Regions from separate parts of the Bacillus sp. 2175 genome, predicted to be linked through region 3. Evidence: riboswitches for the same ligand, from Rfam matches in the RefSeq annotation. Region 3 holds a riboswitch; each other region holds the start of a gene.
The links. A riboswitch is a leader RNA that binds a small molecule or an ion and turns the genes downstream of it on or off. The one in region 3 is predicted to bind thiamine pyrophosphate.

Region 1 (3,941 bases), 2.4 Mb from region 3:
ACAGTGACCGCATTAGCGGATGAATTAGATTTAATGAAACATGGTGTTCGTTGGGAAAAGGGAATGATTGTCTTTAATAGTATAGCCCCGGATGAGAAGCTATTTGATGTTGAAAATTTCAAAAGAGCTTTTCTTACTCGTATGTCCATTGAAGGAGACATCGTATTGAACTACGGATATGCAAAGGGATATAGACCGTTAATGAATTATTTACTTCATTACATGGAAATGAAAGGTGTAGACATTTCGAATAAAGATATTCTAATTACAAATGGATTTACAGAAGGATTGGATATTGTACTCTCTTCTTTATCAAAAAAATCTGGTCGTGTCATTTGTGAGAATCCAACTCACCACGCTGCACTAAAGCTGTTCCGTTTACATGGACTTGAAGTTCATGGGATTGATATGAATGAGGATGGTATTGATACGAATAAAGTTGAAAAAAGCTTGCGTGAAAAAGATTTTGATTTTGCTTATTTAATTCCTTCTTATCATAATCCAACCGGTATTGTTACGAGTTCAGAGAAAAGAACGGAATTGATGAGGTTATTCTCAAAATACAACGTTCCTATTATAGAGGACGGATTTAATGAAGAATTACGTTATTCAGGTTCACATTTAGCTCCATTATTAACTTTTGCGGGAGCTGGCAATAATGTCATTTATATTAGTAGCTTTTCAAAGGTACTTTTCCCTGGTTTACGTGTAGGCTGGATTATTGCAGATAAAGAGCTGATTCATTATTTAGAAAGCGTAAAAAGAGCAAGAACGATTCACACATCTACGCTAGATCAAGCTGTTCTGTTTCAATATTTACATGAGGGATATTTTGAGAAATATTTAAAAAAGGCAAGATCTGTTTATAAGAAAAAATATGAGTTAGCTGTCGGGGCATGTAACCAGTACATTCATTTCAAAAGAATGACTGGAGATGGTGGACTTCATTTATTTATAGAACTAGAAGAGCATATGAATGCCCGCACACTTTTACAAAAGTGTTATGAGAAAGGCGTTACGTTTTCACCTGGAGATGTTTTTTACTCTGATGGAGAAGGAGCGAACACTTTCCGATTAGGGTTTTCGCGCTTGAAAGAAGAAGAAATAGTTCGGGGAATTAAAATAATTGGTGATACATTAAAAAATGAAATTTGGAGTTGAGAAAATGAAAATCGGTGTTATTATGGGCGGGGTATCGTCTGAAAAACAAGTTTCAATTATGACGGGGAATGAAATGATTGCTCATTTAGATAAAAATAAGTATGAAATAGTTCCAATTACATTAAATGAAAAAGTGGATTTAATTGAAAAAGCGAAAGACATTGACTTTGCGTTGCTCGCGTTACACGGAAAATACGGAGAAGATGGGACAGTTCAAGGAACACTGGAGAGTTTAGGGATTCCTTATAGCGGAAGTAATATGTTATCTAGCAGTATATGTATGGATAAAAATATTTCGAAAAAGATTTTACGTTATGAAGGTGTAGAAACACCAGATTGGATTGAACTTACAAAAATGGAGGATCTAAATCTTGATGAGTTAGATAAGTTAGGATTTCCATTAGTAGTAAAACCAAACTCTGGCGGATCGAGTGTCGGAGTGAAAATCGTTTATAATAAAAATGAATTGATCTCAATGCTAGAAACTGTATTCGAATGGGATTCTGAAGTAGTAATTGAGAAGTATATAAAAGGTGATGAAATTACATGTTCAATTCTGGATGGAAAACAGTTACCTATAGTTTCAATTCGACATGCAGCCGAGTTCTTTGACTACAATGCAAAATATGATGATACTAGTACAGTTGAGGAAGTCATCGAACTTCCAGTAGAAATTAATGAACGTGTAAATAAAGCGTCACTTGCTTGTTATAAAGCATTAAAATGTAGTGTTTATGCAAGAGTTGATATGATGGTGAAGGACGGAATTCCATATGTAATGGAAATTAATACATTACCAGGGATGACACAATCAAGTTTATTGCCAAAAAGTGCAGAAGCGGCGGGAATTAGTTATAGCGAACTATTAGATATGATTATTGAAACATCATTAAAAGTTAGAAAAGAAGAAGGGTTTTAAGGGAATTATATAACTAATTTTTTGACAGTTTCACGAAGTATGCTATGATGAATACATTATAAAAACAAAATATTTATCCACTAGGGGGGCCTTTTATAGGCTGAGATCAAATGTGATTTTGAGACTCTTAGTACCTGATCTGGTTAATGCCAGCGTAGGGAAGTGGGAAAGACGTTGCTATTTAATGAGTAAATAAATACTGTCGATTTCACTTTCTTTACGCCTGTAAAGAAAGTTTTTTTATTTTACAGCTTTAATAATTGTGGATAAATACTTATATTTTATACATTATTGGAGGGATTTAAATGACTTTTTCACAATCGTTACGTAAAGAAGTAGATTCAATTTGGGAAGCGAGTTTTAACCATCCTTTTGTAAAAAAACTTGGTGAAGGAACGTTAGATTTAGCTAGTTTTCGTTATTATGTGCTTCAAGATTCATATTATTTGAGCCATTTTGCTAGAGTACAAACTTTAGGAGCTGCGAAAGCTCTTGAATTAGAGACGACAGCTCGTATGGCACATCATGCTCAAAATACATATGAGGCAGAGTTATCTTTACATGAGAATTTTGCGAAGAAATTAGGGATAACAAAAGAAGAAAAAGATAATTTTATTCCTGCGCCAACTGCATATGCGTATACTTCACATATGTATCGTGCTGGGTATGAAGGGCATTTAGGAGATATCATTGCAGCAATTTTACCTTGCTATTGGTTGTATTATGAAATTGGCGAACGCTTAAAAGAGTGCCAGCCGGAAGAGCCAATTTATAACGAATGGATTTCTGCTTATGGATCTGATTGGTTCCGTACGCTAGTTGAAGAACAAATTACACGTTTAGATACTATCGCTGAAAAAGTAACAGAGGCAGATCGCAAACGTATGAAACAGCATTTTATTATTAGCAGTCAATATGAATATTCATTTTGGGAAATGGCTTATACATTAGAAAAGTGGCCAGTGGATACAGACGTAAAAGACGTAATTGGATAAAGAATAGAAGTAATGTTATAGCTAGGTATGGATCATACCTAGCTATATATTTTTTCTTGTCAAATTTGCGTAAAGTCATTAGTGCTACGGAAATGGCGAAATAGAATATCGATAATTTAGCTCATTTACTTGTCTACGCATTAACTGGATAAACTTCTGTCACATTTATTTTACAATCAAAGAACGTAAATGTTGGTGGTATGAAGTTAAATAAGAAAAGAAACCCGAGCTGTTAGCTGTAACGGAGTTGTTTTTTCTTTGCAGGAATTTCTAAATTATCATGGAGTGTTGTTAATACGATATGCAAATATGCATATCGTATTTTTTTGAGTTCTTTATGTGTTAAAATTAGATATAGAGATATGGAAATATAAAGAAGCAAAAGCAGGAATAACCAATGAATTTTGAGAGGTGTTATATGTTTACAAATAAGAAATTAATTCGATTTGGTTTATCGTTGTTTGTATTTTTAGGGATAATTAATTTTACAATCAGCTATTTCCAAACATATCTTGAAACAGCAGCAGATATTAAATGGGTAATTCCAGAAATTTGGAAAACTATTTTGCTAGATGTTCCTCAAGGGATACTTGTTCTTTTAGGCGCAATTGCTTTATATGATTTCACAAAAGAGGCATCAAAAAAAGACGCATCAATCTAAATGTGTCTTTTTTCAATTAGCAATTTCATATAGAGATTTGCTGGAGAAATAGAATGAAAAGCCCTAATTAGGGCTTTTTTTTGTTGGAATTTCTTAACCGTCATAGAAACCGGTCACTTGGAGGTGTTATAGCGAAAGCCATTTACAGTACAGAAAAATCTAAGCAGCAGACGGAAATATATAGGATATGGCATCATAATTGTTG
Region 2 (3,941 bases), 1.3 Mb from region 3:
ATCAGAGCAGTTTTTAGGGCAAGAAATTTATTTTTCTGGAGTGAGAAAAGAAGATAGTTTTATTCCATTCTCTTTTTCTTTATCTAAGCAGAATTTAAGTGGATCTAATAAACCGTTAGAAAAAGCATTTAATGAGAAAATGAGCAAATTAAATGAGGAGAAAAAGAGAGCAGTTGAGGAACAACTTGTTAAGGAAAAGAAACCAGCTGTTCAGGAGCAAGCTGCTCAGGAATTAGGCGTTTACATAGGAGGACGTGTTACAAAAGTACAGTTACCAGATGTAAAAGGTCCTGTGAATCCAATTTATAAAAATGGCATCTTCTTAGATAGCATAAAAGAATTTCAAACTAATTTATTATTAAAAGAGAGCAAGCCCATACAATATACAACACAAACAATGGACTATGAAAAAAATGATATTAAATATAAATTATTAATCAAGCCAATAGAAAAAGACGGATCAGTAACATATATTTATGCGATGGCTTCTTTACAGCCCGTAGATGAAGCTGTACAAATGGTGCAAGATTATTACATCTATATCATTGCATTTGTAGTCGTTCTTATTTTGTTAGCTTCGTTCTATTACTCAAAACAAATTGCCAAACCGTTATTAAAAATAAATGATACGACGAAGAAAATAGCACAATTAGATTTTACAGAAAAAATACCGATTACTTCAAAAGATGAAATTGGAGATTTGTCGAAAAATATTAATGTGCTATCAAATAAACTCCATTCACATATTGGACAGTTAGAAGAAGATATTGAAAAGGAAAGAAAGTTAGAAAATACACGGAAAGAATTCATTTCTGGTGTTTCGCATGAATTAAAAACACCGCTAAGTATTATGAAAAGTTGTATTTCCATTTTAAAAGACGGGGTAGCTGAGCATAAAAAAGAGTATTATTTTCAAGCGATGGAGAGAGAAGTAGACAAAATGGATACTTTAATTTTGGATATGCTTGAGCTAGCTAAATTTGAATCTGGTACATATAAAATGAAAAAGTCTGCGTTTTATATTGATACAGTAATTGAAGATATATGTGAACATCTATCTGTGGAAATAGAGAAAAAAGAACTTCATGTTCATAAAAATATACATTCATTTGAAGTGATTGCAAATCAAGGCCGGATTGAACAAGTCATCGTTAACTTCATTACGAATGCCATACGTTATACACCAAATAAAGAAGATATTATTATTTCTGCAATAGATGAGAAGGATCGTATAAAAGTTTGTATTGAAAATAAAGGTACTCACATTGAAGAAGAACAATTAGATAAAATTTGGGATCGTTTTTATCGCGTGGATACAGCTCGTCAGCGTTCACAAGGTGGGACGGGACTGGGGCTTGCTATTTCTAAAAATATTTTAGAATTACACGATGCTGAATATGGAGTGAAAAATACAGAAGACGGTGTATTATTTTACTTTTACTTACCGAAAAAAGCGTAGATAATGCATGCTACGCTTTTTTTAATTTATTTTCATATTATCTTTACCTAATCTTTATTTTTAAGCGATATAATCTGGTTAGAAAATGAGGTTATGTAAGGAGTCGATGAACCGTGCATAGCAATTGGCTAAGTATAATGGTATTTATTTTCTTTTGCGCATTTATTGTATTTTTAATTAATATTACGATATGAAAAAAGAGCGCTCATTAAGCGCCCTTTTTTTGTGTATTCATTTGATAAGCACTGATGCTTTTGAATAAGCGTGGGGAAGTGAGGAATAAAAATATAAGTAAAACTGTACATAAAATAAAAGAACCAAGCATTGTACTTCCATTTACGATTAATGAATATAACACAGCTGATTGACCTTTCGGCGCATATTGTCCCCAGAAAATAATACCGGCAATAAAGTGACAGAAATAGCGAGCAAAGCTACCGACAAATGTAGCAAGGATAATGTAAACAAGGATTTTCTTACCATGGTTTTGTTTTGCTGAAGGTTTTTCATTGCGACTACCTAAACTTGAATGTTCTTCACTATTTTCATTAGACGTTAAAAGTGCTTTTTGAATTGGACGATAGAATAAGCCAGCAAATCCGATAAAAGCAAAGGCAATGAAGTACTCAATGAATGCTTGAACAGGTGTTAAAATATAAGCATCCCCCACGACTATTTGTAATAGTCCCCAAACTAAACCACCTAAGAAAGCTGATTTAAAGCCCCAGCGGTAAGCGATAATAAAAATAGGAATCATAGCGAATGAGATAGAACCGCCTGTTGGAAGTTTAAGTGATAATGGTAAAATATCGATAATCATGGCGAAGGCTGCAAGAATAGCAGATTCGATCATCGCTTGTAAATTAGTGTTACGCATGTTGTCTCCCCCTAAATCCAAGTTGTACAAAAAAGAATAGATATCATAGGAGGATACGAAATACGTAAATAAAAATGAGGTATGTATTTCGGACGTTTGCACAATCCCTGCGTTAGCATTAACTAACAGGTTCGAAGGGTCGGAACGAAGTGTTCCCTCTCAGCGGCATGGCTCCCCCAGTGATAACGAGATTCTTTATTTGCTATTGTTTATTGTAAGCGAAATGGATGAGAATGGCAAACGAATACAGTATGACAATAATTGAAATAGAATTGTAGCGAAATGTTAATAAATATGAAGCAAAAGGGTATAGTACAAGAGAAATTGGGTGTGGTATAATTTTTTTGAAAATAATTATCATTCTCTTCTGAGGGGGAAGGTTATGAGTTTAGTAGATATTAAAATTGGAGAGAAAGTGTTAGTAAAAAGTATTCAGTCTTTAGATCAGCTATTAAAGCGTAGACTAGCTGCTTTCGGTCTTGCTGAAGGAAGCGAACTTCGCCTGAAACAGAAAGCGATGTTTAAAGGTCCTTGTACATTGGAGTGTCGTGGACAGTTAATTAGTATTCGTCATTGTGACGCGAAAATGATAAAGGTGGAATTAGCGTGAATAAGGTAGCTTTGCTAGGGAATCCGAATACAGGGAAGACATCATTATTTAATGCACTTACTGGTTCTTATGAGTATGTAGGAAACTGGAGCGGTGTAACAGTAGAAAAGAAGGTTGGTAAATTAAAAGATAGACAAGGAACATTAATTGATTTACCAGGTGTTTATGATTTAAATCCAGTTTCACGTGATGAAGGTGTTGTAACAAACTTTCTATTAACAGAAGAATTTAATCATATGTTAAATATCGTAGATTCCTCGCAGTTTGAAAGAAATATGCATTTAACGTTGCAGTTACTTGAATTTGGTAAGCCAGTCTCAATTGGTTTAAACATGGTTGATGTGGCGAAGCAAAGAGGAATTGTCATTGATGTAAAACGATTATCAGAACTATTAGGTGTAACAGTCGTTCCTGTTGTTGCAAGGAGTGGAAAAGGCTGTGAAGAACTGCTTACGACTCTTAAAGAAAATGACAAAAAAGAGAAAAAGCCATTCCTTATTTCATATGGTGTACAAATGGATGAAGGAATTGGAGAAGTAATTGCTCTTTTAGAGACAGTGAATTACGAGCATCCGAGATGGTTAGCACTTCAATTTTTAAGCAATAACGAAGTAGTAGAAAAAGAAATGAAAGCATTACCAATTTATAAGGAACTCATAGCCATTCGATCTCGCTTAGAAGGAAAACTTGATTGTACGTTAGAAGAGCACATTTACAAAACTCGTGAAGCGTATATTGAAAAGTTAAAAACAAATGTTATGAAGCATGAGAAAGAAGGAAAAATTCCTTTTTCAGAAAAAATTGATAGATTAATTACACATAAAATTTTAGGACTTCCAATCTTTTTAGCAGTTATGTTTTTTATTTTTCAGGTTACGTTTACGTGGATTGGTACACCTTTATCTGATATGTTAGATGAGTTTTTTGGTGGCCAGCTTACGGATTGGGTGACGGCTGGACTTACAAGTATTGGAGCTTCTCATTTTATTCAAGCA
Region 3 (3,941 bases):
CCATTTTTGGCTTTCTTGAACTAAATCTTTATTCACATCTGGAACAGCTTTAATTAAAATATCAGCAGCCTCTTTCGGTTCCTTAATTGCAAAATTATAACCTTCTGTCGTTGCACTCATAAACTTTTTCACAAAGTCTTTATCTTGCTTCGTATGTTTTTCACTCGTAATAATAACAGGACTATAGAAATCAAGCGCTGGATCTAAGTCCTTCACCATAATCGTATTTAACTCTTTTCCTTGACGCTTCGCTTCAATACCATCCCAACCGTAATAAATCCATTCGAAATCTGCATCACGGCCAATTGATTTAAAGAAATCTGTTTGTCCTAAGATGATTTTTTCAACTTTATTAAAATCAGCTTGATGTTTATCCATAATCGTCTTTAATGTCGCTTCTTCTGCTGGTCCTCCCCAGCCGCCGTAACGTTTACCTTCAAAATCTTTCGGTGACGTCATATTGTCTTTCTTAAGCGATGCAAACGCTGAAGTGTTATGCTGAATAATCGCTCCTACAGATACAACAGGAATTCCTTCTACACGAGCTAACGTTACATTTTCTTGTGCGCTTATTGCGAAGTCTGCTTTTCCTGATGCTATCATTTGCTCTGCTGTTACATTGTCACCTGGTTGAATAATTTCTACATCTAATCCTTGCTTTTTGTAATAATCTTTCGTTTTCGCTACATACAAGCCAGTATGATTCGTATTTGGAAACCAATCTAATACTACTTTTACTTTTTGATCTTTACTTGCACTTTCTTCTTTCTTCGCCGGATTACATCCAGCCACACCTACCGCTACTAAGGCAGCTAACATAACTTTCAAACCTTTTTTCATTTTCTGCCGTCCTTTCTATATATCCATGGTGCTGTTATTCTTGCCATAAACTCTACGATAAAATACAGGCATAATGTCACCATAACGATGATTGCTGCAACACCAAATACTCGGGCAGTCAAAAAGGATTTTGTAGCCCTCGTAAGCATAACGCCTAATCCTTCACTTGCACCGAGCCATTCTCCGATAATTGCTCCCATTACGCTATATGTAACTGCAATTTTTAAACCTGAGAAAAAGTATGGGAGCACTGCTGGAAATTTTACTTTCTGGTAAACTTGCCATTTCGTCGCCTTCATTGTTTGTAACAGTTTCAGCATATTTTTATCTACTGTTTGAAAACCTTCTAAAATACTAAGCGCAATTGGGAAGAAACAAACGAGTATTACGACCATTACTTTCGGCAACATCCCATATCCAAACCAAATAATAAATAGCGGTGCAAGTACAACAATTGGAATTGTTTGCGAAATAACGAGCAATGGATTTATTAAAATACGAAATAACGGTATAACGTCCATAATAATTGCGATACTCGTCCCCAATAAAATTGCAAAGAATAGTCCAATTATAACTTCCTGCAGTGTTTGCATCGTATTTGGTAATAGTAAATCTTTCATCCCAATTAATTCTTGAACATTGGCAGAAGGCTTTGGTAAAATCCACGGTTCGATTTTAAATAATGAAACAGATCCTTCCCATATCGCAATGAGAAGGATAAGCCAAATAGTTGTAATAAGTTTAGATTGCTTCTGGTTTTGCATATTCATCACGGTACTTCCAAACCTTTTCATCTATCGTTACACCAGTGCTTGGACGATAATGGATTTTAATAGAAGTAATCACTTCTTCTGCTCCAGCATCGACGCAAGCTTGTTGCGCACGTTTAACGACATCAAGAAGTACATCTAATTCTCCTTCCAAAGTTGTTTCCATTGCCCCTACTTCATAACGAACTCCCGATTGTTGCACAACTTCAATTGCTTTATCGACAACAGAATATACATCTTTCGTTTTCGCTTGTGGTACTACTGAAAATGACATTGTAACTTGTTGTGACATAATAAAATCCCCCTTATAAAATTAAATTTCAAAAATAAGAAAAGGCTTTCCTACTGCGTAGGAAAGCCTTGTATGCAAGTTATTACAGAATAACATATGCTACATCACTTTAAGTAACTCCCTACGCTGGCATTATCCAGATCAGGTTGAGGGTCGATGTTTACTTACATCCTCTCAGCCAATTGGCTCCCCGGTCCTTAATTCGTTTTCATTGTAGCATGATTTATTTTATTGAACAAACAAAAGCATGCATAATCATTTCATTATTTTTGGAAAATAACCAACTTTTTCACCATGAGCTAATAACTGCTGTATAAATTCTTTATTAATTGCTGGTACTATCAATTCTTTTTTCTTAATCCATTCATTCGTTCTACGCGTACCCATTACAATTTCAGATTGCTGTGCTCCATCTCCTGCAACTTGAGAAGCAATTAACTCTGCTATTACTTCATTTCCCTTCGCTAATGCAAGTCCGGTATTTACATATTCTGAAAGTGGAACCATTTCAAGATTGTATCCACACTCTCCAATTAGCTGTATAAATTGTTCAAACTCAATTTGATGTGGATGACAAATATGTAACGTCTCTCCTACAATTTGCGCATCTTGTAAATACGATACAATTGATTTACTAGCAAAATCAATTGGTGTGAAATCAACTTTCCACTTCACATTTGGTGCTTTCCCAATTAATAGCATTGTTTTAATAAGACGATAAAATGCGTTTCCTTCAATATTTTGTTGGAACGAACCTGTTTCTGAATGACATGCTAAATTACCTGCACGATAAATATTTCCGCGCAAACCATTTTTCATTGCTTCACGAACAATGTTTTCCGCTTGTAGTTTACTATTTGAATATACATTCTCTAAGTCTACACTGTAATTAAAATCACCAGTTTTCATGTATGTATCCCATTGATCTACCGCTAATTCTAACGGGATACCAATTGTAGAAATAAAATGGAATGTAGCACCTTTCTCCGCTAATGCTAGCATACGGCTAGTTCCTTGGACATTTATATTTTCAAATTGTTTTACATCTCCAAAATGTCTTACATCTGCACCGCAATGAATTATCGTATCCATCTTAGAACTGATGAACATAAATTCTTCTTCGCTCATCCCAAGATACTCTTCTCCCAGATCACCAGCTACGGCCTGTATACGCTGTAACCATTCTTCACATATATCATTAAAGTAGCCTGTTAATGTATCTATAATTCTTTGCTGCACATCTTTGGTTGGTCTTACTAAACAATAAATAGTAGCAGATGTATCTCTCAACAATTCATATAATATGTGTGATCCTAAATAACCAGTAGCTCCTGTTAAAAAGACATTTGAAATCTGGATTTCTTCCAAAACGTTTGCATACGTGATAGTATCTGGCTCGTGAATCACTTTATATTCACGAAATACTTCTTCTTTCTCTACTTTTACTTCTCGCTCAATTCGAGCTAATCCATATATCGTTCTTTCTTTAAAGAAATCTTGAATTGTTAAATGTGAGAAATCTTCTTTTAACAATGTTAAGACTCGTAATACTTTTAATGAATGTCCACCAATTGTAAAGAAATCATCATGCACTCCAACTTTTGAAATTCCTAATACTTCCGCCCAGGCGTTCGCGATTTGTTTTTCTGCTTTATTAGAAGGTGCAACATATTCTTGTAGCCGAACCGGTTCATACTTTTCTTCTAACTGAGCTAACTTCTTAACATCAATCTTTTTATTAGGTGTAAGTGGTAATTCATTAATATAAATTAGTTTAGATGGCACCATATAATCTGGTAATTGCTCTTGTAACTGATAAACTAATTCTGGTATTTCTTTTTTATTTAAAGTTGTATAGAACGCGATTAAATATTGGCTACCTTCCTTACTCTTCTTAGCAAAAACAGCATTTTCTTTTATATTATGATTTTGAGAAATTTTACTTTGGATTTCTCCTAGTTCAATACGATGTCCTCTAATTTTTACTTGATCATCTTTCCGATGTAAAAACTCTATATTTCCATCCTCTAGCAACTTAA

Region 1: it holds a riboswitch for thiamine pyrophosphate, as region 3 does, so the genes downstream of both, tenA (thiaminase II) here and ACXKY9_RS02910 (MTH1187 family thiamine-binding protein) in region 3, are expected to answer to the same signal.
Region 2: it holds a riboswitch for thiamine pyrophosphate, as region 3 does, so the genes downstream of both, thiT (energy-coupled thiamine transporter ThiT) here and ACXKY9_RS02910 (MTH1187 family thiamine-binding protein) in region 3, are expected to answer to the same signal.

The regions. Positions count from the first base shown of each region.
Region 1 covers NZ_CM173819.1:2,885,886-2,889,826, reverse strand. Annotated here, with positions in the region: gene pdxR (MocR-like pyridoxine biosynthesis transcription factor PdxR) at 1-1,161, shown strand, start outside; gene ACXKY9_RS15065 (D-alanine--D-alanine ligase) at 1,166-2,080, shown strand; TPP riboswitch at 2,153-2,258, shown strand; gene tenA (thiaminase II) at 2,386-3,075, shown strand; gene ACXKY9_RS15055 (DUF3937 family protein) at 3,473-3,736, shown strand.
Region 2 covers NZ_CM173819.1:4,528,867-4,532,807, reverse strand. Annotated here, with positions in the region: gene ACXKY9_RS23540 (sensor histidine kinase) at 1-1,459, shown strand, start outside; gene thiT (energy-coupled thiamine transporter ThiT) at 1,668-2,336, opposite strand; TPP riboswitch at 2,423-2,524, opposite strand; gene ACXKY9_RS23530 (FeoA family protein) at 2,719-2,946, shown strand; gene feoB (ferrous iron transport protein B) at 2,943-3,941, shown strand, end outside.
Region 3 covers NZ_CM173819.1:523,366-527,306, reverse strand. Annotated here, with positions in the region: gene ACXKY9_RS02920 (ABC transporter substrate-binding protein) at 1-840, opposite strand, end outside; gene ACXKY9_RS02915 (ABC transporter permease) at 837-1,610, opposite strand; gene ACXKY9_RS02910 (MTH1187 family thiamine-binding protein) at 1,582-1,902, opposite strand; TPP riboswitch at 2,004-2,105, opposite strand; gene ACXKY9_RS02905 (non-ribosomal peptide synthetase family protein) at 2,158-3,941, opposite strand, start outside.